2 regions of the Peribacillus sp. NPDC097197 genome follow, and region 2 is predicted to be linked to the other one. Evidence: riboswitches for the same ligand, from Rfam matches in the RefSeq annotation. Region 2 holds a riboswitch; the other holds the start of a gene.
The links. Region 2 has a riboswitch for glycine ahead of gcvT (glycine cleavage system aminomethyltransferase GcvT). Riboswitches for the same ligand answer to the same signal wherever they lie in the genome.
Positions count from the first base shown of each region.

Region 1: another riboswitch for glycine. It lies ahead of ACQKL6_RS14650 (amino acid permease); the one in region 2 lies ahead of gcvT (glycine cleavage system aminomethyltransferase GcvT).

Region 1 is NZ_JBNNST010000010.1:130,486-146,305, reverse strand. It holds gene ACQKL6_RS14690 (thioredoxin family protein) at 1-248, opposite strand, end outside; gene ACQKL6_RS14685 (GRP family sugar transporter) at 457-1,308, shown strand; gene ACQKL6_RS14680 (glucose-1-dehydrogenase) at 1,328-2,113, shown strand; gene ACQKL6_RS14675 (SDR family NAD(P)-dependent oxidoreductase) at 2,156-3,091, opposite strand; gene ACQKL6_RS14670 (TetR/AcrR family transcriptional regulator) at 3,145-3,714, opposite strand; gene ACQKL6_RS14665 (hypothetical protein) at 3,837-4,796, opposite strand; gene ACQKL6_RS14660 (amino acid permease) at 5,012-6,400, opposite strand; gene ACQKL6_RS14655 (GNAT family N-acetyltransferase) at 6,691-7,233, shown strand; glycine riboswitch at 7,457-7,536, shown strand; gene ACQKL6_RS14650 (amino acid permease) at 7,730-9,067, shown strand; gene ACQKL6_RS14645 (DUF3311 domain-containing protein) at 9,277-9,477, shown strand; gene ACQKL6_RS14640 (sodium:solute symporter family protein) at 9,474-10,955, shown strand; gene chbG (chitin disaccharide deacetylase) at 11,033-11,740, opposite strand; gene ACQKL6_RS14630 (6-phospho-beta-glucosidase) at 11,733-13,079, opposite strand; gene ACQKL6_RS14625 (PTS lactose/cellobiose transporter subunit IIA) at 13,076-13,423, opposite strand; gene ACQKL6_RS14620 (PTS sugar transporter subunit IIC) at 13,440-14,795, opposite strand; gene ACQKL6_RS14615 (PTS sugar transporter subunit IIB) at 14,800-15,108, opposite strand; gene ACQKL6_RS14610 (GntR family transcriptional regulator) at 15,370-15,820, shown strand, end outside.
Region 2 is NZ_JBNNST010000013.1:25,712-41,531, reverse strand. It holds gene ACQKL6_RS16210 (vitamin B12-dependent ribonucleotide reductase) at 1-317, opposite strand, end outside; gene ACQKL6_RS16205 (lipoate--protein ligase family protein) at 705-1,541, opposite strand; gene ACQKL6_RS16200 (rhodanese-like domain-containing protein) at 1,739-2,122, shown strand; gene gcvPB (aminomethyl-transferring glycine dehydrogenase subunit GcvPB) at 2,283-3,740, opposite strand; gene gcvPA (aminomethyl-transferring glycine dehydrogenase subunit GcvPA) at 3,737-5,080, opposite strand; gene gcvT (glycine cleavage system aminomethyltransferase GcvT) at 5,099-6,205, opposite strand; glycine riboswitch at 6,304-6,388, opposite strand; glycine riboswitch at 6,392-6,486, opposite strand; gene ACQKL6_RS16180 (DEAD/DEAH box helicase) at 6,807-8,495, shown strand; gene ACQKL6_RS16175 (YqhG family protein) at 8,473-9,270, shown strand; gene ACQKL6_RS16170 (YqzE family protein) at 9,315-9,512, opposite strand; gene comGG (competence type IV pilus minor pilin ComGG) at 9,583-9,969, opposite strand; gene comGF (competence type IV pilus minor pilin ComGF) at 9,962-10,441, opposite strand; gene ACQKL6_RS16155 (hypothetical protein) at 10,389-10,727, opposite strand; gene comGD (competence type IV pilus minor pilin ComGD) at 10,714-11,118, opposite strand; gene comGC (competence type IV pilus major pilin ComGC) at 11,159-11,467, opposite strand; gene comGB (competence type IV pilus assembly protein ComGB) at 11,548-12,606, opposite strand; gene comGA (competence type IV pilus ATPase ComGA) at 12,566-13,642, opposite strand; gene ACQKL6_RS16130 (Spx/MgsR family RNA polymerase-binding regulatory protein) at 13,744-14,124, opposite strand; gene ACQKL6_RS16125 (helix-turn-helix transcriptional regulator) at 14,339-15,040, shown strand; gene ACQKL6_RS16120 (DUF2626 domain-containing protein) at 15,126-15,368, shown strand; gene ACQKL6_RS16115 (class I SAM-dependent methyltransferase) at 15,419-15,820, opposite strand, start outside.

The sequences.
Region 1 (15,820 bases), on a different contig from region 2:
TCTATATTCGCTGCCTGTGCGATGTTCAAAAGGATCGGGATATTCATCATCGCGTCGCCACACCAATCTTCTGTAATGACAATCGCTCTCAGCTCTTTCCCTTTTACTTCTTCGAAAAATGCACGGTCTTCTTCCGAAATGGAAAAACGCTCGTATACGGATTGCAAGCCTTCCTTATTCACTTTCATCGACTCCACAAATTCCTTTGCAGGTATCCCCTTTTCAAACCATTCATGTAATGTCGTCATGTTCCCACTCCTAACTAATTTTAATTAAAAATACCATAAACCGGTTTATTTTTCAGCCCATTGATTCGGGAGAAACGAATCATGTATCTAAATTAATATATTAAAAAAATGTTTTCATTTTAGAAAACGAGGGAAATTTATTAGTAGCTAACTAAATAACTAGTACTTTTCATTAATACAAATGTTTGTAACTTAGGAGATGGATTTTGTGGAAGGTTTTCTCTATGCACTTATCCCCGCATTAACGTGGGGAAGCTTGGTACTTGTTTCCGAAAAACTCGGGGGCAACTCATATAACCAAACACTCGGTATCACCATCGGCTCTTTATTGTTTGCCATCGTGATGTCGGTCATCAATCCCCCCGAATGGACGAGCCTCATCTGGATTGTCGGAATCATTTCAGGGATTGGCTGGGCGTTCGGTCAACTTTTTCAGTTCAACAGTGTCAAGGAAATGGGCGTTTCCAAAACCGTTCCCATTTCAACCGGATTGCAAATACTAGGAAATACATTTTTTGCGGTTATCGTCTTTAAGGAGTGGAACACCACTTCGACGATCATCCTTGGCGTGATTGCCATCATTTTCTTGATTGCGGGTGTATTGCTGACAAGCTATGAAGGTAGTAGAGGAAAAAATGAAGGCAGCATGAAAAAAGGAATCCTTTACTTGATCGTCTCCACTCTTGGTTTTGTCACCTATGTCATCGTCGTCAGATGGTTTGACATTGACGGGTGGTCGGCTATCTTGCCACAAGCGATCGGAATGTTTATTGCAGCTTTCCTTCTATCCATTAAACATAAACCATTCAACAAATATGCCGGACGCAACATCTTAACTGGGATCATGTGGGCGACCGGGAATATCGGTCTCCTTCTCGCTAATCCAAAAGTGGGCGTTGCGATTGCCTTTTCATTCTCGCAAATGGGTATCGTCATTTCCACTTTAGGCGGCATCTTCCTATTAGGAGAGAAAAAATCAAAGAAACAAATGACCTATGTCATCATCGGTTGTATATTAGTCATCGCCGGTGGCGTCATGATTGGATTCACAAAAGAATAAATAAGGGAGAGGATATAGTATGTATACAGATTTAGAGAACAAGGTAGTCGTAATCACAGGGGCCGCAACAGGATTAGGTAAAGCAATGGCGGAACGCTTCGGAAAGGAAAAAGCACGAGTTGTCTTAAATTATCATTCGGAAGAGAACGACTATAAGGAAATCATTCAAACGATTGAAGCTTCAGGCGGGAAGGCCGCAGCCATTCAAGGCGATGTTACAAAAGAAGAAGATGTGAAGAAATTAATTCAGTTTGCAGTGGATACATTCGGTACCATCGACATCATGATCAACAATGCAGGCATTGAAAATGAAGTGCCAAGCGAAAAACTGACGCTAGAAGATTGGCAAAAGGTCATCGACGTCAACCTTACCGGCATGTTTTTAGCAAGTCGGGATGCAATCAGTTATATGTTAGAACATGATATTAAAGGAAACATCATCAATATGTCTTCGGTTCATGACAGAATTCCATGGCCACATTTTGTTCACTATGCAGCAAGTAAAGGTGGCGTCAAAATGATGACCGAAACACTTGCCCTTGAATATGCGCCAAAAGGAATCCGCGTGAATAACATTTCCCCTGGAGCGATCGATACACCGATTAACGCCGAGAAATTCAATGATCCAAAGGCGACACAAGAAGTCATCGACCTGATTCCGATGGGCTATATCGGAAAACCGGAACAAATCGCTGCATGTGCGGTTTGGCTCGCATCCGAGGAATCCAGCTACGTCACCGGCTTGACACTATATGCGGATGGCGGCATGACCAAATACCCTGGATTCGAAGCTGGGAAAGGTTGATTATAGGGATTACCGACACGGCGTTCTTACGCCGTGTTTTTTTCATGCATGGCTTTTCATATACTCCACCGTCTCGATCAACCCTTCACGATAAGAAGTCCGAGGCACCGGTCCAATCAGCTTTTCGTATTTTTCCCCGTTCAATACAACCGGTTCTTCATTCAAATAATACATCTCGACCGCTTCACGCATCTGGGAGTTGAAGATCCCCAAGAATTGAATCATCTTCTTTGAAATGGTGGATACTCCTTTTTGATAATCCGTTATGTCGCGAATGATCTTGATTAGTTCTTTTCCAGTAATCACTTCATGACCGGGTATATTCCAGTTCTGACCGTACGCTTCTTCGTTAAGGGACAATTCAACGATGGCTTTTGCTCCGTCCGGGGTGTATATGAATTCCCTGGCAATGTTTTGGTCACCCACATAACTGGCCTTCTTATTTTTAATGACATTATTAAGCGTATAATGCAGTAAAGAACTTTCCGCATTAGGACCATAGAAATCAGGAAAGTGAACAATGATTGCAGGAATGTTTGATTCCTTAATCAGGTTTTCGACATTCAGGCGGATGCTTCCTTTTTTCGTGTGGGGATGTTTAACCGTCATTTCAGTCACGCTTTTCCCTGAACTGCGTCCATAGGCATAAATATTGTCGACAAAGGCAAGTTTCGCTTCATTCTTTTTTGCCACTTCCATAATATTGGACATCATGACCACTAACTTCTCATCCCATTCTGAATAGGGAATGTTCGCTGATTGGAATATGACGTCAACACCTTGGGCTGCTCTTTCTAAATCCTCCACTTGAAATAGATCTCCCGTATGGATCGTCACATTCGAATCATTTCCGAAAAGTTTTTCCAGCTTACTGCGGGTGCGTGCAAAGGCCGTCACCGAGATCCCCCTGTTTGATAATTCCTTGACGATCGAATACCCCATTCCTCCTGAAGCTCCTACTACCAATGCTTTTTTCATAATGGACGCCCTCCCTTTTATTTAACCACTGGTCAATACATGGTAAAAAAAAATCAGCTAATTGATTTTGTTAAAAATTTCACGTGCAACACAGCTAGATTCTTTACTTCCTCATACGTCGTGACATGACGGCAATAATGCGTGACAAAACCATGCAAGGATAAAAAGATGCTGTAAATATGCTGGATGGAAACTTTGTTCTCACATAAAGAGAAAATAATCTGGGCGAATTTTTCATAGGTTTTGTGTGGCCCTTGATTGATGAAGTTCTGTACTTCTTCGTCCTTGATCAAAAACATGATTTCATAATGGCTTTGGTATGTCAGCCCGAATTCAATGAAGCCCAAAAGAATGTTCTCTAGCTTTTCCCCATTTGGGATGGCTTGGTGCATCACATCATCCAGTTTTTGATCGAGCATGGCGAAATGTTCTTCCACTAACGCGTAAAACAACTCCGCTTTATTCTTGAAATGATAGTAAAGAGCGCCATGGCTGTACCCTAATTCTTTCGCAATCTGCCTCATGGAAACATGCTGATACCCTTTCGCCACAAAGAGATTCCGTGCTGCGTCCATTATCATTTCACGTGTTAATTCCTGTGTAACGGATTTTCTTGGTGACATGATATCCCCCTTGTTGACCACTGGTTAATTAAAAGTATAATTCATATTTTTACCATTGTCAATAAGTACCAATTAATAAAGGGAGAGCCGATGATTATACTCTCCCTAAGTTTTCCCACACATCAATTACAACTTGGATAGACCGTGACGATCTTATCAAATAATGGGTTCGATTCGGATGTAATGTCCATTTCGCTAAAAACTTCTTGGTAATGTTCTACCCATTCCACAGAACCGGTAGGTATATGGGTATCATCTTCAAGAAAATTCACAAGGACCAGCCACGTTGGAATCCCCATTTTCTCATTCAATATATATAAAAAAGCCAAACGATTCGCCAACTGATAATAACGGTTCAGCCAGACTTCCATAGGGGCCCGGGAACCCATGGCCTCCATCGTTTCCTTCATGGTACTCTCTATCAGGAATCTACTGTCCAGATCCTTTGCCCGTCTCGATGAAGTCATTTCTTTCAAATGGGCCTTCGCTTCCACTAGCAAAAACCCTTTTTGACCATCTTTCCCTGCCACCGTGGCATATCCATCCCATTGCGGCCCCATCCTTGGCCAATATTTCTCCAGCTCGATTCGTCTGCCCCGCCTCACACTTTCAAGCTCCAAAAATTCATTTCTGTATTCTTGGTAACCCGTTTCCCGCAATGGGGACTTCCACTGGATGGTCCGCTCTTTGGCAAGGAAAGTCAGCAAGGAAGGCGAACTCATCAAAATAAGATGGTTCAATTCCCCTTGCCTGTTATTTACGAATTGCTGAATCCAATGTTTACTCCCTTTTTCAGCCTGAACCTTCTCAAGCCTAAGCCTAGTCTCAGTATCCTTTACCAACTGCAATAAAAACTGCTCTAACAGCTCGTCCTCAAGATAAAATAAATCGATATAAGAAAAAGGCTCCTCGGCTTGATATGAATCCCGTTTGAACAAATTTCCTTGCCCAAATCCCCCATTCTGTTTCGAGTACTCCGATTCTATCCAATCCAACAATTGAAGGAATCTCATATCCGGCTGGCTTTCCCATAATTCCTTAACCAGAGAGTTAATGCTAAAAATCCTCTCCACTTTTCTCAATCGAATCACCTTCTTTTATGTATATTTCTTCTCTTCATCTTATATTCAAGCGCCCAACATTACAATAAATTACATATATCAGTCAATTTCTCATTTTATCGGTCAAGTTGGAAGGTTTATCGGTCAAATGGCCACTTTTATCGGTCAATCCCCTCACTATATCGGTCAAACAAAAAAAGCTATGCACGAAGCATAACTTTTTCCGACACTCTATATTACGCAGATACATCCTCTTTCGCCTTCATGTCTAACGGTACCCGCTTATCCATTTTCAGTAGGTAGTAACAGGCTACAACGATTGCTAGGAAAACGATGCCCACAATCAAGGAAAGTCGCGTACTCGGGTTAAACCACATGCCGACCAATACCAATAGTAAGAATGCAATCGTTGCATAGTTGGTATACGGCGCAAAAGGCATTTTGAATGGATGGTTTTTCATTTCCTCAGCTCGTACCTTCCTGAACCTAAGCTCACTAATAAGAATCACGAACCATGGAATCATCCCTGGCAGTACACTGGCACTGTACACATACAGGAATATTTCCGGTGGAGCCAGGTAGTTCAGGACAACACCAATGGCCAAGCCCAACATGACAGCGATTGTACAATAGGCCGGCACTCCGCTTTTCGATATTTTTGCAAAGATCTTTGGCGCTTGCCCGTTCAAGGCAAGGGTATAAAGCATGCGCCCTGCACTGAAAATCCCACTATTGCATCCTGACATCGCCGCCGTGATCACGACAAAGTTGATGATGCCCGCGGCTGCGGTAATGCCTATTTTGGCAAAGGTCGATACAAACGGGCTTCCAAGTTCATCTAATTGATTCCAAGGAAATACCGTGACGATGACAAAAATCGCGCCGATATAGAAGATTAATATACGCCAAATGATCGTTTGGATCGCTTTTGTAATGGTCCTCTTCGGATCCTTTGCTTCACCTGCAGTGATCCCGATAAGTTCAACGCCTTGATAAGATGCCACAACAAGGGAAAGGGCAAAGAAGAAACCTTTCCATCCCCCCGTAAAGAAACCGCCATTAGCCCATAGGTTGGAAAGGCCGATTGCCTCCCCACCATTCCCTATCCCGAAAAAGATAAGACCTAGACCGGCAATGATCATCAAGATGATGGTAACGATCTTGATCAGTGCAAACCAGAATTCGAATTCACCGAAGGATTTGACGGAAATGAGGTTAGCGGCGCCAAGGATGACCATGGCCACTACTCCCGGAATCCAAGCCGGCAGTTCAGGGAACCAAAAATTCATATATAATCCTACGGCAATGATTTCAGACATGCCGACCAACACCCATAGGAACCAGTTGCTCCAAGCAGTTACAAATCCTGCTAATGGATGGATATAATCACTCGCAAACGTTGCGAATGAGCCCGTAGTAGGCTCCAGGTACAGCATTTCCCCCATCGAACGCATGATAAAAAAGATAAAAAGTCCCGCGATGGCATAAGCCAGCATGACAGAGGGGCCCGTCCACTTAATTGTGCTGGCAGATCCCATAAATAACCCAACACCGATCGTACCGCCCAAGGCAATCATCTGAATATGACGTGCCTCCAGCCCTCTAGTTAATTCTTTATTTGACATGATAACTCCCCCAGATGTACAAGCATAAAATGACGATTCTCTAATCCTTATTTAAGATAAGTAATTTAATAGATTTACAATGCTTCCTAAAGTACTCTACCCACAAAAGCATTTCCTTATCTTATAATAATAAATATTCCGTAGAAATACAAATGTACTTTTAGGAAAAACACTTTTGGCCGTCTAGAAGTAATGGATAGGAGGACATGATTGGTAATTGTTCTTTCCCTATACGGGTGAAGGAATCCTATGTACTATTGATAGTAAGTATCGACGGAGGTGAAAAGAAAATGAAATTAATAGGAGAAAGAATCTATCTCCGTTATTTAAAAGAATCGGATGCACCTATCCTTTTAGAAAATACAAAGGATGAAGAAATACGGTATATGACAGGAACAAGATCTATATTCACTTTAGAGCAGCTTCAATGTCATATAAAGAATGTACGTGAAGATCTATCACGCCATGATCTAGCCATTTGCTTAAACGAAAGCGATCGAATGATCGGGGAATTATCCATCTCTGATATGGACGAAGAGGACAAAAAGGCAGGATTTAGAATTTCGATGAATGCCATTGAATTAACGGGTAAAGGGTATGGTACAGAAGCTATCCGACTTGTTTTAGCATTTGTTTTTGAAGAATTGGCTTTAAATCGTCTGCAACTGGAAGTATTCAGCCATAATTTACGTGGAATAAGAGCCTATGAAAAAGTTGGCTTTATCAAAGAGGGGATTTTACGAGAGTCTTTATACTTCAACGGAAAATATTCGGACGAAATCATCATGGCCATTCTTAAAAGGGACTATGAAAAAATGTCCTTATCAAACTGATTCGGGGTTCGCATCGTTTCTTGGCATCAAAGTTAGCATATAGATTCACCCCCACCACATTTACAATATATCCCTTTGACCCAAAATCAAAATAGTGATAGAATTCCATTATTATTTTAAAAGAGTAAATGAGTTGCTAAAAAGAATTTCATCTTTAACAGTGGCCATTTATTGACAACCACATACTAAGCAAGCGATGAATGCTATGGATCACACTATAGCAGGAGCAGCTTCTGGAGAGACTGTACACACGTGCAGCGCCGAAGGATTCACAATCTCAGGCAAAAGGACAGAAGAGTAACGAATATTTGTTATTCTTTAACCTTTCGAGATTGGTAGCTTCCAATCTCTTTTTTTATTGTCTTTTTTCAATCATCACTAAAAAAACGAAGTGAAATCGCTACTAAACTGGACAGATTCATTGCCCTGGTGATCGATTGGAATCAACGGACCATGCACTTCACATTCAAGAATTATAACAACGGGGGCGCACAAATTGGCTAAACAAGAATTGAAAAGGGATTTGAAAAATCGACATGTACAACTCATCGCCATAGGAGGAACCATCGGGACCGGGTTATTTTTGGGATCCGGAAAAGCCATACAGTTGGCGGGACCCTCCATTATCTTTTCGTATCTGATTATCGGGATTGCCTTGTTTTTCGTCATGAGGGCTTTAGGGGAATTGCTGTTGTCCAACGCGGGATATTCCTCATTCACCGAATTCGCCACGGAATACATCGGACCGTGGGCTGGTTTCGTGACTGGCTGGACCTACTGGTTCTGTTGGATCATGACGGCCATGGCCGATATCATCGCTGTCGGGGTCTATATGCAATATTGGTTCGACATTCCGCAATGGATCCCTGCACTTGCCTGCTTGGTGATTCTACTAGGATTGAATTTGTTGACCGTGAAGCTATTCGGAGAATTGGAGTTCTGGTTCTCCCTCATTAAAGTCATCACGATCGTCGCCTTGATCGTTGTGGGAATCGTCTTACTCATCATTGGTTTCCAAACCGATACAGGAACCGTTTCCCTCAACAACCTTTGGAGTCATGGGGGCATGTTCCCGAACGGCGCATCCGGCTTTTTGCTTTCCCTACAGCTAGTCGTCTTCTCCTTTGTTGGTGTCGAAATCATTGGGGTGACAGCGGCCGAAACCGCCAATCCGAAAAAAAATATCCCGTCAGCGATCAATAAGATCCCTGTCCGGATATTGCTTTTCTATATCGGTGCCATCACCGTCATCCTTTGCGTCAATCCATGGACACAGCTCGATGCCGCAAGCAGCCCATTCGTGGAGGTCTTCGCCTTGATCGGGATTCCGGTTGCTGCAGGGATTATCAATTTCGTCGTGTTGACATCTGCCGCTTCTGCCGGGAATAGTGGATTGTTTTCAACAAGCCGCATGCTTTATACCTTGAGCAACAATAACGAAGCACCTGCTAAACTTAAGAAATTAAATAAACGTGCTGTTCCGAGTAATGCATTGGTTACGTCCACCATCGTCGTCTCCATTGGGGCATTATTAAGTAAAATCATACCGGAGCAAGCTTTCACCATCGTGACAACGATTAGTGCAATCTGCTTCCTATGGGTCTGGAGCATCATCTTGATTTCCCATATCAGGTATACGAAAAAACGTCCGGACTTAAGGGCTACGTCCACTTTCAGGGCTCCCTTAACACCTTTCATCAACTATGTAATATTAGGGCTGTTTGTCTTCATCTTGATCGTCATGCTGTTTGCTGAGGCGACCAGGCCGTCATTATTGCTGACACCGCTTTGGTTCATTCTTTTAGTTGTCATATATAACTATCGAAAAAAATGAACGAGGAATTTTGGGATACGGAAGTCTACCTTCCTATCCCATTTTCCTGTGATTAAATGAGAGAGTAAAATGAAGCGTGACGAATATTTTTTTCTGCCACACTATTAATTTTTTTATCGAATTAGTGTAAGGTACTAGGTATTACGGAAACATTTTTTTAGAAAAACATCATAATCTGTGAAACATATTTAGAATGGAGGGGTTGCTTCATGAAAGTATTATATATTCTTACACTCGTTCCTTTTATCGGCATATTAGGGTTTCTTCCTTTTGTTAATAAAGTAGAACCTTATGTATTGGGGATGCCTTTTTATATGTTTTGGATGGCGATGTGGGTCGTGCTCACTTCCGTCACTCTAGCCGTCATGTATAAGTTGGATCCTAGGAACCGGGAAGGTGAAGAAGAATGAATATTGCTCTTATCATTATTTTAGCATTTTTACTTTTATCGATTTTTCTTGGGATCCGTTCGACAAAAGGAAAAGACATGAACCTGGAACAATGGACGGTGGGCGGCCGCGGTTTTGGCGCCATATTCGTCTTTCTATTGATGGCAGGGGAAATTTACACAACCTTCTCCTTCCTTGGAGGAAGCGGCTGGGCTTATGGAAAGGGTGCTCCCGCTTTATACGTCCTCATTTATATTACCTTGTCTTATGTATTATCCTATTGGCTACTTCCGGCCATTTGGAAATACGCAAAAGAAAATCGGCTTATGTCACAATCCGATTTCTTCGTAAGCAAATACAAGAGCCCAACTCTAGGGATTCTTGCTGCCCTTGTCGGCGTGGTATCGATGATTCCGGTCGTCGTCGTACAGCTCAAAGGCTTAGGGATCATTGTTTCCGAAGCATCATATGGCGCCATTTCCATGTCCACCGCTGTGTGGCTTGGAGCTATCAGCCTGACCATTTATGTCATGATTTCAGGCATTCACGGATCAGCCTGGACAGCCGTCATCAAGGACATCATGATGATCGTCATCATCGCATTCCTGGGCATTTATCTTCCAATTCATTACTTTGGTGGTCTTCAACCGATGTTCGAAACCATAAATGCCGCCAAACCAGGTTTCCTGACGCTGCCCGAACAAGGTCTTAGCGTTTCGTGGTTCATCTCGACCGTCATCTTGCTCGTATTTGGTTTTTACATGTGGCCCCAAGTATTCAGTGCCGTCTATACGGCCCGGAGCGGAAAAACATTTCGTAAAAATGCCATCATCAGTCCACTGTATACGCTCATGTTACTATTTGTCTTTTTTGTAGGATTTGCCGCTATTTTGAAAGTGCCTGGACTGGAAGGCGCCGATGCGGACCTTTCTTTATTGCGCCTTGCGATACAGACCTTTGATCCATGGTTTATAGGAGTCATCGGTGCAGCTGGCATGTTGACGGCATTAGTACCAGGATCGATGCTGTTGATGAGCGTCTCTACGCTCCTTGCGAAAAATGTCTATAAGGAACTCCATCCTGGAGCATCAGACCGGCATGTGGTACGTTTGGCCAAGTTACTCGTTCCCGTGATTGCACTCATATCCGTTTACTTCACCTTAAACGGCGGAGAAACGATGTCTGCTTTGATCTTGATGGGATATAGCTTCATTACACAACTATTCCCGTCCCTGTTATTCAGCCTGAAAAAGAAGAACTTTATCAATAAATATGGGGCAATAGCGGGTATCATCTGTGGATTGGCCATCGTCACCTATATCACCATCAGCCAATCGACAATCGGCACGCTGTTCCCATCCTTGCCACAAGCAGCGAAGGATCTGAATGTCGGAATCATCGCCTTGGCTGTGAACTTTATCGTGATGATGGTTGTCAGCCTCGCATTCAAGAAGCTGGTAGTTGCCGAAGTTAAACCCGTAGTGGTTAAAGAAGTATAAAAAAAAGCAATCGGACCTCAGTGAAAACTGAGATCCGATTGCTTTTTTTGTCTTAATGGGCCTTCCTGAACCGATCATTACCGGAGAATGAATCCTTCCGGCAATGTGGCTTTCATCAAGATGGCCGTTTCCTTGAGCCTTTCTTGATTGTAGGAGGAATGCTGGAGCAAATCATCATCCAGGTAGGCTGGGTGGGTCATGACCTCCACGCTTTTGCCCTCACTAATCCGCTCGTTAAGGGTTTGAAAGTAATCGACGGCCGCCTTTTCCCCATAAAAATCGTCAAGGAATGTATCGGTCACTGTTTCAATGTCCTGAAAATGGGGTCCCGCTTTTCGGACTGGTAGCCCATAATGGGCGGAAAGCTTTTTCACGACCGGCCAAAAGGCCGGGATCGCATGGACATGATGATGACTGTCAAAATGGGTCGGCATCATCCCCAAGTCGATGAATTTATCAATCTGGGCAGACCATTCCCTCTCCAACTCTTCCAAGGAAATACTACCCGGGTTCCCATATACCTCAGCTTGCTTTTTGAAGTTTCCCTCTCTGTCTACAAGGCTAAGCACATCATGTAGCAGCGGCCGTCCCCATGTCAGGACAAGATGGATGCCCACCTTAAGCGTGCGATGATCTTTGGCAATTCTGATGGCATGATCGGTCGCTTTTGCATTCATCATCATGGTCGCCGAATTGACTATTCCATTTTTGTGGCTATTCAATATGCCGTAATTCACAGCCCGTGAAAACCCGAAATCATCAGCATTGACCAGCACTTCAATCATGAAAGCTTCCTTGTAATTCCTTATTCCGGAAGAACTGCGGCAAAAATTCCTTATGCGCCAAGAGCATTTCGTCCAGAATCAATTTCCCCACCCGGTCACTTGGAACTAGTGGGTTGATGGTCATCGCAAGCAAGGCCGTATCATAGTTGCCTGTTACGGCAGCCTCGATAGCCACCCTTTCAAAGGACTTAATTTGCTGGACGAGTCCGCGAACGGCTACCGGTAATTCACCTACCGTGATCGGTTTTGGACCATCCTTCGTAATCACACAGCTCACTTCAACGGCTGAATCGTACGGGATGCCTTCAATCGCACCATAATTCATCGTATTGACCGCCTGTATATCACGTTTATCCGTATACATGGAATGGATCAACCGAACCGCGGCATCACTGTAGTAAGCGCCGCCCCGTTCTTCAAGTTGTGGTGGCTTGATGTCTAGATCGACGTCTTTATATAGTTCAAATAGTTCCGTTTCCAGCTTTTGTACGACCTCAGCCCTTGTTTCCCCATTTTCTGCATCCTTCAGCTCTTGAGCCAGGATATCTCCCGTTTTGTAGTAATAATTGTGATATGGGCAAGGAAATAAATTCAATGCACGAAGGAATTCTGGCTCCCATCCCATCGCATGGATATTCTTCATCGTCACCGCTTTATCCGGGTCTGAAATCATATCGATAATTTCCTCTTTCACGCTCTTTCCATCCACGAATACATCCAACCCGTATACCATATGGTTCAATCCGGCGAAATCAATCCGCACCCGGTCCGGTTCCACCTTCATCAACTCGGCGACACCACGTTCCATCCCGATCGGCACATTGCATAGACCGACGATTTTAGTGATGTTGCTATGACGAAGAACGGCTTCCGTGACCATGCCGGCAGGGTTCGTGAAATTGATCAACCAGGCATTCGGGCAAATCTCTTCCATCTCCCGGGCGATGTCAAGAATGACAGGAATCGTCCGAAATGCTTTGAACAACCCGCCTGGTCCATTCGTTTCCTGACCGATGACCCCATGCTTCAGCGGGATTTTCTCATCAAGTGCCCTCGCAGCCAGCTGCCCGACCCGTAATTGGGTCGTGACATAGTCGGCACCCTCTAGAGCTTTCTTACGGTCAAGCGTTAAGTGAATATCAATCGGCACTCCCGCTTTTTCCACCATCCGTCTTGCCAGCCCGCCGACGATTTCAAGCTTTTCCTTGCCAGCTTCTATATCCACGAGCCAGATTTCACTTACAGGAAGCTCCTTGTAATATTTAATGAATCCTTCAATCAGTTCCGGCGTATAACTTGAACCTCCGCCTATCGTAACGATTTTCAACCCCTTACTCATTCCGCTGTCCCCTCCTTGATCTTGTTGGCTCCAAGAAACTCTTCTCTCATCTCAATCATTTCAACCGCCAAATCCTTCAAAGTCATCGCCGTCATCAAATGATCCTGTGCGTGTATCAGGATAATCGGGATATCTAATTTCTCGCCACCCGCTTCCGCATGAATCAACTGAGTCTGAAATTTATGTGCCTGCAATAATTCCGTCTCCGCCTCCGCTATTTTCTGCCTGGCTGCTTCGAAATCTTTTTTCTTGGCTTCTTGCAAGGCTTCCATCGCAAAGCTCCGTGCATTTCCACTGTGTAAAACAAGTTGGAAAGATAACTGATATAATTCTTCTTTTTCCATGTTCCCCACTTCTTTCTTAAAGACTTACTGATTCTGATTCCGAATCCTTTGTAAGCTCCGTTTTATTTTTCGAGTCAATTTTCACTTGGGCATACACGAACGGCAAGTAGATTACGGTTGAAATGACGAGATTGATTCCTGCCAGGACAGCCCCCGAAACATGGCCACCTGTCGCCAAGAATCCTCCGACAATCGGCGGGGTCACCCATGGGATTTTGGCTACAATCGGGAAGACCAGACCGCTGCTCACCGCTAAGTACGAAATGACTGTAGTAATGATAGGTCCTAGAACGAATGGAACCAACCAGATTGGATTCAATACGATGGGAAGCCCAAAAAGAATCGGTTCGTTGATTTGGAAAAGTCCCGGGGCCCCACCAAGCCCAATCATCTGTTTATACCGCCTTCTACCGGCTATGATCATCGCAATGATCAAGCCCATCGTTCCGCCCGATCCACCTAGATAAACAAAAGCATCAAGAAACGAGCCGGCCAAGACGCCATATTGGTCCATATCTGTAATGCCTTTTGCATACAGATCAATATTCTTTACGCCAGAACTTTCAAAAAGCGGTGTCGTGATTCCACCAAGGATGTTCGGTCCATGAAGACCCACCATCCATAAAATATGAACGAAAAAGACAAGAAGGATGGCGAATGGCAGTGAATCCACGGCCCCTTGCATCGGAGATACAATCACTTTACTTAACCAGTCATTCACGATCTGGCCATTCGTTGCGATACGGAAAAGCAATCCGAACACCCCGATGATGAAAATGGTTGCCATGCCTGGAATCAATTTGGCAAACGAGCGCCCTACTGCAGGAGGTACACCCTCCGGCATGTTGATCACCAAGAATTTGAGTTTGGAAAGCCTTACAAAAATCTCCGTCGCAATAAGGGAAACGGCAATTCCCGTAAAGAGAGCGGTTGCATTAAAGTAATTGGTACTGATGAAGCCAGCTGCCTCGCCTGATACGACTTTGTTATCAACCGTCAGCGAGACCAATCCCATCTGTGGAAGCAATAAGAAGAAACAGGCCGCCGAAATGAGCATCGCCTCGAATCCATCGTCTCCATAAGATTTAGCAAGTTTATAAGATATACCGAAAACGGCAAAAATGGTCATGAATGCAAAGGTACCGAATGAAATGTCATTGCCAAGCGTCGTCCAGGTAGGACCGAAAATGGCTTCCATCATTCTTCCGTATGGCTTGATGATTTGCCCTAGATTATTCAATAAAACCGCGAACGATCCGATAATTGTAATCGCTATCATTCCAATCAACGTGTCACGAATGGCCAACAGATGTCGGTTATTCCCCAACTTGACTGCAGCCGGCATAATGTACTTATCAATGAAAGTCATCATATCCTTATTCTCCTTTTATCAAAGTAACAGCTTGTTTGAGCACTTCTTCCCCGTTGCACAAACCATAGAACATCGGATTGATTGTATCGACTGGAATGCCTTTTGCTGTGCCTGCTTGCTTCATCTTAGAAAGCAGGAACCTAACCTGTGGCCCTAGTAAAACAACATCTGCCTTATCCATTTCTCTGTCCACCTCAGTAGAAGACACTGCCCATATGTGGCAATCTATGCCTTGTTCCTTCGCACTTTTCTCCATTTTCGTCACTAGTAAACTCGTAGACATTCCCGCAGAACAACATAATAAGATATTCATAGATTTCTCCCCTTTTCATTTCTAAATATTCTGTATTTTTGATGTAAATAGGTGCTTCCTTTTCTTATTTCACCTTTTACGAATGTATCTCCTCCTTTTTGAGTGGAACATTGGTCATTACCTATATATTCCATTGTATAGTCATTTATATCTAATTTCAATACAAATTTTAAATTTGTTACTACAAATAACTTTATAGTTGATTCTTGTTGTAACAAGATATACTCTAGAAGTAGCGAAAAATGTCTAGGAGGAAGCATGTTGAAAACCACGAATAAAGTGACAGCCCTTCATTCTGCCGTAAAGGAATCCATCGTTCAAATGATAAAGAATGGGGATTATCAGCCAAACACTAAATTACCGACCGAAGCAGAATTCTGTAAATCATTCGAAGTGAGCAGGACGACCGTCCGAACAGCCCTCCAACAACTTACCGTGGAAGGGTATGTGTACCGGATTCAAGGTAAGGGAACCTTCGTTTCAGAAAATAAAGTACGCCAAACACTTACCAGCACAGTTGAAAACTTTTCCGATCAGGTCATGATGCAGGGGAAAAACCCCTCCACCAAGGTCTTGGGTTTAACGGTCATTGAAGCAAACGCATCCCTTGCCAAACGATTCGACCTTGATATTGGTGATCCCATCAATAAACTCGTTCGGGTGCGTTATGTAGATTCCGTCCCCCTTCAATACGAAGTCGCCTACCTACCGT
Region 2 (15,820 bases):
TCCAGCACTCCGCGGAACTCTTCATCCACTAAAACCTTTGCCTTTTTCGATTCCCAATCTATTTCAACGATATGGCCAAGACCACGTGCAGGAAATTTCGGATCTTCTTTAATTGTCAATACTACAAAATCGCCAGCAGAGAGTGTGATTTTTTCAGTATCCTTAAAAGAATAGCGGTCAAGCATAACTAGACGGGACACGCCCTTATGCATCATTTTCATATCAGCCGTTACAGGATGAACTTGGGGAAATAAAGATATATCTTCATTCAACCTTTCTAGATCAACCTTTAAAGCTTCTTTAATTACAACCGACATAATTCCCTCTCCTTTACATGTTTCAGATCCGTTCTTGTTGCAAAAATCAATATGTAACCTACATGTCCGTTTCGCTTAACAAGTTACACTAAATTTATCATAGCGAAACACAAAATTCAACATGTAGTGTTTAAGTATTTATTTTAACCACTATATATTGTGTTGTGGTTGATTGTCTTTTAATTTTGTCAAACGGTGAATCAATTAATTGAGTTAGTAAAAGGGAGGAAAATGTCGATTTATAATAAAAATTAGACAGATTTCAATGAATTTGAACATTGCATTTTGCCCGCCTCTTTCAAAGCACTGACGTTACAAGGAATACATGCTTGTTCACACAAATCTGAAAAAACTTATTTATTCCCGACTCTCGCTTCCCCTCTTTTTCTACCTCAAAAAATTCCAGTCATCACTTTCATATTTATTTTTGGCGATGTCCTTCACTTCCTGTAATTGCTTTTCACTCAGCACATATGGTTTCAAATCAATCGACAGACCCTCAGAAAAACCGTTTTCAAAGGCTACCTTCGCCTCGGAAATAGTTATTTTTCTACCAGCAATGTCATTGATGGCCACTGCTTTGTTTCTCAGATTGTTTTTCATCTTCTCTTTTACTTTATCATCGGAGAACTTGAATACACTAAATAGCTTCTCCTCATCAAGTTCAAGCAGGATGGCTCCATGCTGAAGGATAACACCTTTTTGTCTCGTTTGTGCGCTGCCCGCAACTTTCCTTCCCTCAACAACCAGTTCATACCAGCTTGGCGCATCAAAGCAAACTGAGGACTTTGGAGATTTCAGCATCTCTTTATCCTGTTCAGTTTCAGGCACAGAGAAATAGGCATCCAGTCCGAGGTTTCTGAACCCCTTCAATATCCCTTCAGAAATCACCCGATATGCTTCGGTCACTGTATTCGGCATTCCCGGATAAGACTCTGGGACAATGACGCTATAGGTGAGTTCATGTTCATGCAAAACAGCCCGACCGCCTGTAGGCCTACGGACAAAACCTAAGCCTTGCCTTTCAACTTCCGCCAAATCGATTTCGGTCTCAGCCCTTTGAAAATACCCGATGGATAATGTAGCCGGGTTCCACCCGTAAAACCGGATCATGGGAGGGATTTCCCCATTACTCTGCCAATTCAAGAGTGCTTCGTCCATTGCCATATTATAAGCAGGTGAACAATCGCCTGAATCAATGAATCCCCATTTTTCTTTCGTCACGATTACCCCTCTTTTCACGTAGGCTTATTAAACCCTCTAAAAAAACTCACAAGTAGTAGTTTACCAGAGTTTAGCAACGTAAAAAAGAAAGTAAGCTATTCCACCAAATATTTATAAAATTTTTTTTGATTATTGGAGAAACCAATTATATAATAGACATTGTCTGTATTCGTTTAGGTAGAAGGGAGTTTTTATGGTTGGATATCTTATATACACTGATTATCATCATAGTAGCCATCGTTGCATATTCACTATTTAATTGGTTCCGTCAACGTAAAATCGTTAAAACCTTAACACAGGAAGAATTTATCGCTAATTACAGAAAAGTTCAATTAATTGACGTACGGGAACCTAATGATTTTGATAATGGACATATCTTAGGGGCAAGAAATATCCCTATGACACAAATGAAGACCCGCTTAGTGGAAATTAGGCAGGACAAGCCTGTATACTTGTATGCTCAAAGTGAAATCATTAGCGGAAGAGCGGCAGCCATGCTATATAAAAAAGGCTACAGGGAACTTTTTCACTTAAAAGGCGGTTTCAAAATGTGGACAGGGAAGATCAAGGCGAAGAAATAAGGCCCAATTGCCTAAACCTTACATCTTATCCGGTTTTGAAACATATCATACTGTTCAATAGGGAACTCATGCTTAACAGGCCAAGCATGTTATTTCCCGAGATACATATGAATTTTACCAAATAAAAAACCCCCGCCATCTGGCAGGGGTTTTTTCAGCATCATGCTTGATAACGAAGAATTGGTTTTCTAGCGGCCAATGTTTCATCCAGGCGTTTAATAACCGTGGTATGGGGAGCCTCCTGAACGATTTCAGGGGTTTCTTCGGCTTCCTTGGCTATTTGTATCATTGCATCTATGAAAGCGTCCAGTGTTTCTTTTGACTCCGTTTCCGTCGGTTCGATCATCATTCCTTCTTCTACATTTAACGGAAAATATATGGTTGGTGGATGATACCCAAAATCAAGTAGTCTTTTCGCAATATCTAATGTACGGACTCCCAACTGCTTTTGCCTCCGACCACTCAATACAAATTCATGCTTACAATGGCGATTATATGGCAAATCGAAAAATGGTTCCAAACGTCGCATCATATAATTTGCATTGATGACGGCATTCTCCGTAACGGCCTTAAGTCCATCCGGTCCCATTGACCTTATGTACGTATAAGCCCTTACATTGATGCCGAAGTTCCCATAATAGGGCTTGACCCTTCCAATGGATTGTGGACGGTCATAATCAAGGACAAACTGATCGCCCTCTTTTGTCACGATCGGTTTAGGCAAATAGGGAATTAAATCCGACTTCACCCCAACCGGACCTGAACCAGGTCCTCCTCCGCCATGGGGTCCAGTGAATGTTTTATGGAGATTTAAATGAACAACGTCAAAACCCATATCTCCTGGACGCACTTTGGAAAGAACAGCATTCAGGTTAGCCCCGTCATAATAAAGCTTTCCACCGGCGTCATGGACAAGCTGTGCCATCTCCAGGATATCCTCTTCGAATAAGCCTAATGTATTTGGATTCGTAAGCATTAATGCTGCTGTATCTGGTCCTACCACTCGCTTCAAGTCTTCAAGGTCCACGAGCCCGAATTCATTGGATTTTACCGTAATCGTCTCTAGTCCGGCAACTGTTGCCGAAGCCGGGTTCGTTCCATGGGCCGAATCGGGGACGATGACTTTCGTACGGTTTACATCTCCATTCGCTTCATGGAAAGCCCTGATCATCATGAGCCCAGTCCATTCACCATGCGCCCCGGCAGCAGGCTGCAAGGTCACTTGATCCATTCCTGTAATTTCCGTCAAATGTTCCTGAAGATCAAATAACAACTCTAGAGCACCTTGGACGGTTTCTGGGTCCTGGTATGGATGGATATGGGCAAAACCATTGTACCTGGCGACATTTTCATTAATTTTCGGATTATATTTCATCGTACAGGAGCCGAGTGGATAAAACCCAGAGTCCACTCCATGGTTCCGTTTGGATAAAGCCGTATAATGACGCATGATATCAAGCTCGGAAACTTCCGGAAGCTCGGCTTCCTCCGTACGTATATATTCCACAGGCAGGATTTCTTCTAGTGGAATATCCGCTACATCCATTTCAGGAAGGCTATACCCGATTCGACCGGCTGTACTGATTTCAAAAATGAGTGATTGATCTTGATTATTCATAGTTGATCCCCCAGTTCCTGCGCAAATGCATCGATTTCTTCTTTTGTTCTTAGTTCCGTTACAGCCACTAGCATATGATTTTTCAACTCGGGATAAACGGAGCCCAGGTCAAAACCACCAATCATTTCTTTTTCAAAGAGCCTCTTATTGATATCTTTGTAGGGAAGAGGCAACTTAATGACAAATTCATTAAACGAAGGTCCTTCAAAGACCACTTCAATTCCTTGTGCTTGGAGCGTCTTTTTTGCGTAATGGGCTTTTTGAATATTCTGGACGGCCATTTCTCTGACGCCTTTTTTCCCTAGAGCAGTCATGGCTACAGCGGCTGCCAATGCGTTCAATGCCTGATTGGAACAAATATTGGATGTAGCTTTGTCACGGCGTATATGTTGCTCACGTGCTTGGAGCGTCAGTACGAAGCCCCGTTTTCCATCCTCATCCACTGTCTGACCGACTAAACGGCCCGGCACTTTCCGTAGCAGTTTTTTCGTGACCGCGAAATATCCGCAATGAGGTCCGCCGAATGCGGCTGGAATGCCGAATGGCTGAGCATCACCCGTCACGATATCGGCACCGAGTTTTCCCGGCGGAGTCAATGCACCAAGTGCAAGCGGATTACTCGATACGATAAACATCGATTTCACGTTATGTATGATTGCTTCCATTTCCTTCAACGGCTCGATGCGTCCAAAGAAGTTGGGGTACTGTACGATGACGCCTGCAATATCATCCGAAGCCAGGTCTTTTAAAGCAGCAATATCTGTGACTCCGTCTTTATGAGGAATCTCGATGACCTCCACCCGTTGACCCTTTGCGTAGGTTTTCACCACTTCCCTTGATTCAGGATGGACAGTAGATGATAATAAAATCTTTTTCCGGCGCGTTTGTCCGGCAGCAAGCATGGCCGCTTCAGCTAAGGCTGTTCCACCGTCATACATCGAGGAATTCGCAACCTCCATACCCGTCAATTCACATATCATCGTTTGATATTCAAAGATGGCCTGAAGCTCTCCTTGAGAAATTTCCGGTTGATAGGGAGTGTAGGCTGTATAAAACTCCGAACGGGATAGGACGTGATCGACGATGACAGGTGAATAATGATCATACACACCAGCCCCAAGGAAAGATGCATAGTTTTTCAAATCCGCATTTTTGGAAGCCAGTTTTGATAGTTCCTTCATTAAAGCTGGCTCTGATTTTGCTGGTTTTATGTCATATTCACCTTGAAATCGGACATTTTCTGGTATATCGCTGAAGAGATCATCGACGGATATGACCCCTATAACTTCCAACATTTCTTTTTTATCCTGCTCTGTCATCGGTAAGTAACGATGTTTCATCTTATGGACCATTCCCTTCTATTTTCGTGTATTTTTATAAAAAGGTGTTTGGATAACAATGGCTTTCAGTCTCTTAGAACGGATTTCCACTTCTACTTCCGTGGATAGACTTGAGTGATTCTTATCGATAAGGACCAATCCTACATTTTTATTCAATGTTGGTGACTGAGTCCCTGTCGTCACTTCGCCAATGAGTTTCTCCCCGTTATATACTTTATAGCCATGCCGAGGTATGCCCCGGTCAATCATTTCGATTCCAACAAGCTTACGTGGTGCCCCTTTTTCCTTTTGTTCGGCAAGCACGGCTTTTCCAAAAAAGTCTGACGCCTTATCCGGTTTAACCGCAAAACCAATCCCCGCTTCGATTGGGGTGATGTCCGGCGAAAGCTCTTGACCATAAAGCGGTAGTTTCGCTTCGAATCGAAGGGTATCACGGGCTCCCAGCCCAATCGGTTGTATCCCATCATCTTTACCAGCTTCCAAAATTTTTCTCCAGAGGGCTGGACCATCCTCACTTCGGCAATATATCTCGAAACCATCTTCCCCCGTATACCCTGTACGTGAAACCATCGTGGATATATTATGAATGTGGACATCTTCTTTAAATTTAAAAAAGCCAATTGTGCTTAAATCGGTTTGCTCGGTAATCTTCTGCAATACTTTCTCCGCTCGAGGACCCTGCAGAGCAAGTTGCGCATAATCGTTTGAAACATTATTGATGCTGACACCTTCCATACCATTCGCCTGAAGCCAATTGAAGTCTTTCTCGATGTTGGCTGCATTGACCACAAGCAGATAATCCTCTTCCGCTTTTTGGTAAACGATAAGATCGTCCACGGTCCCCCCATTTTCATAACACATGGCTGTGTATAGCGCTCCGCCCTGTTTCAGCTTGGCTACGTCATTCGTCAACATCTTTTGTAAAAAAGAAAGGCTCCCGAAACCTTTTACCTCAATCTCTCCCATATGCGACACATCAAATAAGCCACCTCTTGTACGCACAGCTTCGTGTTCATCTTTTATGCCGGTAAACTGCACGGGCAGTTCCCACCCACCAAAATCGATTGTTTTTCCACCGTGCTCACTGTAAACCTCGAATAATGGCGTTCTTTTTAAATCGCTCAAAAAATGACCTCCTTCAATTTTTTTGCTTGTTCTCTTTCACCTGATATTCCTTAAAAAAAAGACACAAAAAAGGACAGAGAAAGCCAAAATGGCTTTTTCTCTGTCCTGAAACCTGAAAGTTTACCTATTATTATAGGTTTTCCCCTTTGGTGGCCGTCATTAAATAATTGGCGCTCTCCAGAGTCGCGTCCGATAAGAGTTCATTTGCCTGAGAGATTCACTGCTAAGTTTGCTCCTTCGGCGCTACATATGTAGATGGTAGTCTCTCCCCTTATCCTCACCCGCATATTGATGGAAAAGACTGAAAATTCCCCACCTGATGGTCATCCATTTGCGTGAAATGGGTACCAATCTGCTCATTGTTGATCTTTGGATAAAGCACTATCCAAATGCTAATACTATAATAACTAAAATTATTATCCAAGAAGAATATTTTCCTTCTAACTTCATTACTATTGCAATTTTCTAAATATATTTACATCCTACCCTAAGATACTTTACTCTGCAATAACTTTCGTGGAGAAAGATTTTATTAACCTATAAAAAAGTTCATGGTCTAAAGAAACTAAGAAAATTATGTTTTAAGAAGGAGCAAGAATCAATGAAAATCAATATATCCTTCAGTTCTGATTGGAATGATGAATTTCTGCAAAAGATGGAAAACGACGGTCCATGGGGAAATTGGGATCTTTATAAACTGGCCATCCAAATGGAAGAGAACCTAATTATTCCTGATTTCGAAGGCTTACAAGCGCCTAAGCACCTTCAACAACTGACTCCCCTTCCCCATCAATTAGAGGCTGCACGTCAGGTGGTTGAACAGATGAATGGCAAAGCCATATTGGCTGATGAGGTCGGTCTTGGTAAGACTATCGAAGCGGGATTGATTTTAAAAGAATATATGATTCGGGGACTGGTTAAAAAGGTTTTGATCCTTGTACCCGCATCACTTGTCACCCAATGGGCTTTCGAACTGAATACGAAGTTTCATATTCCTGCAGTAGTTCAAAGGAAGAGTTATGTATGGGAATCATGCGATATCGTCATATCCTCCATCGATACGGCTAAGCGAGCCCCCCATCGGGATATCATTTTCAATCAAGAATATGACTTTATCATTATTGATGAAGCTCATAAACTTAAAAATAATAAAACGAAAAATTATGAATTTGTCCAAAATCTTAAAAAGAAATTCTGTTTGTTGCTGACTGCTACACCCATTCAGAATAAAATCGAGGAAATCTTTAATCTCGTTTCATTATTAAAGCCTGGACACCTAGGAAATGCCGCACTCTTTTCCGAAAAATACAAAGGGAAAGGCCGGAACATTCTAGAAGATGAGCACTTAAAGGAGCTTGTCAATACGGTCATGATAAGAAACCGACGTGCCGATACTGGAATTGAATGGACGAAACGGCGTGTAGAGACGATCATCATTGAATTTTCACCAACTGAACAAGCCTTGTATGATGCCGTAACGAAGTTTAAACCAATATCAGACGGAACAAAAGGAAGTGCTTTTTCTTCACTCACCCTTCAAAGGGAAGCATGCAGCAGCCGAGAAGCAGTCTACTATACATTGAAGAATATGAAGGAAAAATACAAAGAACCATCGGCTGACTTTGAAGCAAGATTAGATGATCTGTTTGAGAAAGTAAACCTCACCGAACAAAATTCAAAGGCAGAGAAGGCTTTGGAACTTATTAAGAAAATTGATGACAAGGTCATTATTTTCACCGAATATCGCGCTACACAGCTTTATCTACAATGGTACCTGCAACAGCATGGCATTTCATCCGTTCCATTCCGCGGAGGGTTTAAGCGTGGTAAAAAAGATTGGATGAAGGAACTATTCCAGAAGAAAATCCAGGTATTGATTGCCACCGAAGCCGGAGGAGAAGGAATCAACCTACAATTTTGCCATCACTTGATCAATTTTGATTTGCCTTGGAATCCAATGAGGTTGGAACAAAGGATTGGACGGATTCATCGACTTGGTCAAGAAGAAGACGTCATGATTTATAACTTTGCCACTAAAAATACAGTCGAAGAGCATATTTTGAAATTGCTTTATGAAAAAATCCACTTATTTGAAAAGGTAATTGGAGAATTGGATGATATTTTAACGAAGTTGGATATTAACAATATCGAGGAATATTTAATTGATGTTGTCGGAGAGTCCAAATCAGAAGGAGAAATGAAAATTAAAATGGATAATTTGTCTTCCATGATTCAGTTCGCACAAGCTATGAAGGATGGTGAAATCCATGCAGCAACAGGAAATTCATGATTTTTTAATAACCTACTTTCAATCCAACGCATGTGAAGTGTTGGAAAATACCTCTTCATATCTCACTGTTCAGTTAACGATCGAAATGGATAAGGAACTCATGAACAGACCTTTTTATTGGCACTATCTCGAAAAAACCGGTGGGATACCGAATCCTGGCATGCTTACGTTCATCACCCATCCCGAACTGGCACCGCCTGATTTGAAAGGGGAAATCATTCATTTTGGTTCGCCACGGCTCCACCAAATTATCCAGTCGACCAAGAGGCTGGCAGGTTTCATCAGGCTTTTTGAGGATAGGCCTCCCTTAAAGACGGGCCAAAGTCCACTTTTTCCTTGGCTCACCCAAAATGTAAAAATCTCTTATCAGTGTGACAGAAAAAAAGATATCTTCATGTCCATAGGACTTAATTTAATTTCCGGTGAATTCATAGAAGGATTCAATGAGCGTCTCCTGTCGGTCAAGGTCACTCCCAAAATACCGGATTATTCTTTTACACTTTCCCCCTTGATCATGCCTAAAAGCGGGCTATCCAGACTCGATACGTATATTCGTAAAAGCTTCGAGAATGATGATCATACCTGGGCGGAAGAAGCGATGGAACGGTGGCAGACAGACTTGAATCTATTGGAACATTTTTATAAGGATATGGAAGAGAAAAGCGAAAGCTACTTCACTGAGAAACAGGCATTGCAAGCCCAATATGAGCCAAATATCCAAATTACCATCATCAATGGCGGGCTATTCTATTTATCCGACCAATCATTAGCATAATGGTCTCTTTAGCCAATCATTAAGAAAAGCAGATGTCTATGAATTCAAGACATCTGCTTTCTTTTTTTGACTTTTTTAATGAACATGGACACTGCGAAAGGGACAATTCCAAACCAGTGAGAAACTCTAGGCTCCTTATCCTCTTTCCGATGACGGCGCTTTTCTTTTCTTTCTCTCTTGGTTAAATTGAAATACTGTACGATTTGTTGTGTAATATATTTGATATAAGCGTTCGTAGACATACATTATCACCCATGACCAAGTATGCCCCATATTCGTATTCCATATTCGTATTCACCACAAATCGACACGTTAGTCCTTCAGTTTTTCTATCCATTCTATCACTCTACCTAGTTTTTTATCATATAGAATGATGATTCGGCCTGTTCGCTTATTTTTGGTGATAGAAGAAAATTCGATATAGGCATATCGCACATCCTGCTTCGTTAACCTATAGTGAACATCACCATTAGGATAGGCGATTTCCCCCTGAATGCTTTTGGGTACCTCATCCTCCCATTCGGCTGTCACTTCATTAACGGCCAGATGCACTAAGTGATCGGAAAGTAAGGTCTCTTCTACTTCTTTATAAAATTTTTTATCAATAATGAATTGATCAATCATCAGTATCGTGAACATGATAAAAACACTAGCTATAATCATAACCATTGGGAATATGACTCCTTTTTGATTATTCATCAGCCACCAACTCACTTTTAATGAAGGGATGGAACCTTCGTATAAAGGTCTGACCTGCTTTATCCGTTATATTGAGCACGATGACGTTGCCATCCTTTTCAACCTTCACATTCGAAATGTTCTGGAGTATGACCTCATGGCCCTCCCCGTTAACCCGTCTTCTAAGCTTGTCATTATATTGCTCGATTAAAGACAAATCCTCTCCTGAAAGTAAATATAATTTATTCCCCACAACATCCTGGCTTTTGGAGCTTCTGACTTCCTGTTGCATTTGCAACGTAAAGATCTCCCACTCTTTAGGATGTATTCTATTTTTTGTTCCTATCTGGGATTGAATGATTGAGAAAAACTGGAGGATAAAAAGGGAAAGGGTCAGCAGGATCATTAAGGAAAAGAGCATTTCAATCATGGTAAACCCTTCACTTTTTCGCAACATCACAAATCGATTCATACTTCCCCTTTGCATTTTCATATCGGACACATCCTTCAACCATATCCGGAAACTCCTTTTGGACATTCCAGGTCAATTCATACGATTTTTCCTGGTACGTAATTTCTTCGTGGATAGCCTGTATTTCCCCATCCATATATGCCAACAATCTTTCATACAGCAAATGATGGGCATCCGCCCTCAAAACTACGTTCTTACGATTGGACATCGAATCTTCAAGAATAGGAAGCATGGAAATCACTAGGAATACACAAATGGAAAAAGAGGCTATCATTTCTAAGTAGACGTATCCTTTACTGTTTCTCAATCCTGAACCTCCCTTTACCGATATTGACCACCAGCTTGTATTTCCCCTTTGAAGTATCAATGGTCATCGTACCGGCTTTTGAAGCATTTCCATATTGATTGAAATAAAAAGAAGCCCCTAATGTCCCATTCATGAACTGTACGTCCGGCGGTATCTTTCTCTCTAGTATCACTTCTTCCTTATAAGAGTAAATCGTGTAAATATCGTTATCCACATAGAAATAAATTAAGCTTTCGTGACTTATTGCATACTGTTGTGCATAAAAAATATCTTCATTCAATTGATTAAGGAACATCTTATTGTGCATTCCCTTTGAAAAACTTGGATATAGGTTAAGGCCTAGAGTGCTTAATAGAATAAATACCACAAGGACAATCAGGGTCTCGGACATGGTGAATCCTCCGGAGGAAGGGCTATCCTCCCCGAATTTTCTACTCAACGACTGTAACCTTTCCTTTATTGTCAATGCTGATGCTGTCCCCATTCGGACAGGATTTCTGTTTAAGGTATCCTTGAGTTTCCAAATCATTAATACCGGAAGGCAACTTGGAATTGTCTATCTCATAAGCTTGGACTTGGGCCTGAACCATTTTGACAAAAGCCTCACACCCCTTAGAATGGATGGTCGATTGATGCTTCGTGATGTTCGGTATGGTGATAATCAGCAGAATCGAGATGACGAGCAATACAATAAGCATTTCAATTAACGTAAAGCCTTTTTCGTTTAAATATTTCTTCATATTAATCTGCTAATTACGAAAATAACAAGAATGCACTCAATATTTTCTGAGCAGATTCACCTCCCATTTTTTCTTGTACCTTATATTCCATCTAGTAGAGAAAACATCGGCAATAAGACAGCCATATAAATAGAAATAATCAATAGCCCGATTATAGAAAAAAGAAGAGGTTGTATGACTTTCATGATGGTGTTCATCCTCTCTTCAATCTTTTCCAATAAAAAACGGCTGTAATGGAGTAACTCAGAATCAAGCCTGCCATACTTTTGTCCATTCGCTGCGATAATCGACAAGTTCTTATCAAAGTACGGTTGCTCTTGAAAGATGGTTTCTAGCGACCTGCCCTCCATTAAATCATCTTTAATGATGGAGCAAAGCTTTTGATAAAATGGTTGCTGCTGGTTTACGGAGAATAATTTAATGCTCTCATTAATAGAAAGTCCACCAGCGAGGAGACCGCTGAACTGACTTGCAAAAAAATACGTTTCATACAACTTGATGAAGGGTCCTGCCAACGGAATCTTCATCAATAATCGCCGTTGTCTTAATGGACATAGTTTGTCGAACCAGAATTGTTTGAATAAATAGAAGATAAGGAGCATTCCAAGTAGGATGAAGGGGATCAGCGGGAGGATGACTGAGGATGCAGCCAACACATTCAGGATCATATTCTGTTTAACATTCATCGTCTGAAAAATCGTCTGAAACTTGGGGAGAAGGACACTTTGCAGTACATAAAATACAATGCTCACAAAAAAGAACAGGAAAATCGGATAGATCATGAGTTTTTTCACTTTTTCTGTATCTTCCGTCCGTTTCTTCCAGTAGTCCCCACCTTCCTTCAATGCTCGATCAAGGTCGCCATATTGTTCGCCATAAAATATAAAACTTACAAGCTCTGGATGAAACGTAAGATTCGTCAACACTTGATGCAAAGGGTGCCCACTCCTTAAATCCTGAATGGCCTGATTGAAATCCCCAGCCTTTTTCTTGGATTCCTGAAATTCCAGGAAGTGGATCGCCTCGGCTAAAGGATAACCATGAGCTAATAATTCGCCCAGCTTCGTTATAAAGACAGCCTGTTCTTTCAACGTCCATTTACTTTTTGGTTTCTTCGTAAACCAACCGTTCAAATTCATCGAGATTCACATAGCCCATCGCTACCGCTTTCCCAATTTCGTCTTTCAGCTGACGATAGGTGGCTTTCCCCTTTCCTTTTTCCTCTTTCGTCACCTTCAAGACTTCCGCTAGACTTTTTCCAGTCAGCAACTCATATACGCTGGCCCTTTTATTTCGGTAGGTCATGGAACAATCGGGTGCACACTCGCCCTCACAATGCGGGCATTTCAATTCCACCAGTCTTTGCGCCGTCACACCAATCAAACTCTGTTCAATCTCCAGCCAGCTTACACCGAACTCTAGAAGCCTAGAAATGGCTCCTTGAGCATCCCTTGTATGCATAGTAGTAAGGATTAGATGCCCGGTCAATGCGGCCCGTACTGCAATCTTTGCCGTTTCGGAATCCCTAATTTCCCCGACCATGATAATATCGGGATCATGTCTAAGTACCGCTTTTAAACCGACTGAATACGTAATGCCGGCCTTTTCATTAATTTGGACCTGTAACACTTTATCAGATTCATTTTCTATAGGATCCTCAAGCGTGATGACATTTCGGTTAATCATTTCTTGTGCATGATGAAGCAAGGAGTATAATGTTGTCGTTTTCCCACTTCCAGTAGGACCCGTGAAAATGATCATCCCATGGGAATGTTTCAAAAGCGCTATCAGTTTTTGAGCGGTATTGGGAAATAAGGATAACTGTTCTAGAGGTAGGATATTCTGTTGAGGAATTAAACGGATAACCAAACTCTCGGAGTGAGCTGTGGGTAGGGTGGAAAGGCGAAGTCCAACCACTTTATTGGCGAGATTGACGGTAATGGCTCCGCTTTGGGGCCTTCTTTTCTCGCCAATATCCATTGCGGCAAGAAATTTAAGATGGGAAATAAGCCTCTCGGTTTCAAAAAAGGATAGGGTTTCTTGTGGTACGAGCTTGTTGTCGATTCTAAATTGAATAAGTGGACCTTCCTTGCGTGGTAAAACGTGGATGTCCGATGCCGAGAGTCTAATGGCACTGGTAAGGATTTTTTCTGCTGTTTTTTCAGTTGATATCAATCATTCATCACCTCCAGATTTTCTTGTAGTAGAATTTCGACGTTATAAGACAAATTCCTTCTAAATAAAAAAAATTCTCGAAAAAAAATTCGAGAATAGACTTATATGCTCATTTTCAATTCTGAGTTATGGGAAACCAAATTTCGTAAAGCATCTTCATTATAACCAATCACTAACTTTTCACCGTCTATGAGAATCGGACGTCTCAATAATTTAGGCTCATTCGTCAATAGATGGAGTACATCGGAAAGCATCATCTCATCAATGTTCACGTTTAATTTTTTGTACGCTTCGCTTCTTGTTGCCAATACCTCATCCATTCCTTCGGTTGTTAATTCAAGGATTCTCTTCAATTCTTCTTCATTCGGTGTATCTTTGAATAAATGACGCTCATCAAAGCTAACATGGTTGGCTTTCAACCACTTCTTTGTTTTACGGCAAGAAGTACAACTTGGATAAGAATAGAAAGTTAATCGATTCATCCTTCATCACTCTCCGTTCACAAATTATTGTTTTTGATTTCCATAATGGAATTGTACAATATTTGTATAACGTTTGTATATACATTTGCACTATAAATCCAATTGAAATGTGAACTTTTTCTTAAATAAGGGAAATTTGTTCTTTCTTTCATTCCAATTTTTTTTGCCTGTATTATAATATAATTAGTTAAACTTGGAATTTTAGGAGGGCACAATGGAACAAACGTTAAGAATTACCAACGTATTAGCCGATCCAACCCGATATTATATCTATCAATATATCGTGAATAATCATCAAGGAGTCTCAGTCCAGCAAATTGCAGACTCCTTTGAAATCCATCCAAATGTTGCCCGTCTTCATTTATCAAAACTTGAAGATGTTGATATGCTTACATCAGAGGCACGGAAAACTGGAAAAGGTGGCCGTCCGAGCAGGATTTACCACTTATCGGATAAAGTCATTCAACTTCATTTTCCTTTCAGGGATTATCAGTTACTTTCAAAAATTGCCATCCAGACTATGATGACACTCGGCGAAGCAGGCATACAGGCGCTCTATGAAACTGGAAAAACATTTGGAGAAGAGTTGATCCACCAACAAATCAAACTTAAATCAACCTCAATCGATGACTTGACCTTTGATGAAAAAGTCAACATGCTTAAAAATGCAGCATCAATTGCAGGGTTCTCTCCTGAAATACAGGCAGATGAGGCGGAAAATAAAATTCACTTCAGAATTTATAACTGTCCCTTTAAAGAAGTTGCCAAAGTTGACCCTAGCACTATCTGCACCATGCACAACTCCTTCTTAAAAGGAATGTTTGAGTCGTTGTTTACCAATGTCCACATCGTGGAATTGGATAATATGATGGAAAATTGCGTAACATGTTCTTATAAGGCATCCATCCTCGCCTAGAAACAAAAGGCATCCTTTACATTACCTTACAATTTCATTTATAATTATTTAGTATGAACACGACTAGACACAGGGAGGTATTCAGATGGAACGCATGTTTAGAGTTTGTGGATTTTGGACAGGGGTTATGGCAATTTTCTTTTATCTTGGCGATATGTACCAAACATCTTTACTTTTCTTCGCACAAACCGGATTTTTTGTACTATTGAGTTACCTGAAGTTGTCTGAACGCATGTATATTTACGTTTTCGGTGCCTATCTTACCGTTTTCTTTGCAGGATTTTCCTACTGGAGCGTATTTATGATGACCCCAGGCGCTGCACATTAAGAGCAAAATACATAACCCATGGACTCTTGGTCCATGGGTTTTATCATGTCTCATTCACGAAACAATTTCACCTTTTCGTCTATATTCTTTGTTTGTACTAAAACCCTAAAGTATTCACTTTGGCCTCCAGGCATGATTAAGCTTCGTATCGCACGGTTACGCTTAGCATGTTCGGAGAATGGGTTTGTTCCTTCGTGATTCCTCAGCCCTTCAAGAATTCCCCCTTTCAGTAAAAAGTCCCGTTGCACCAGGAGATCTCTCAAGGATAGACCCCGGTTAGTCCCAAGTTTGATTAGGGTATCAAAATGGATATGCGTAGTCAGATCCGCTTCCCCTGGTCGTTGGAGTATGTCATTGACCATGTTATGTTGATAAAAACCTCTTAAGCTACCTTGCTGATGAGCTGGTTCGCCCCATTCCAGTTCCGTATAGCCATAATCAAAGGTAAGGAG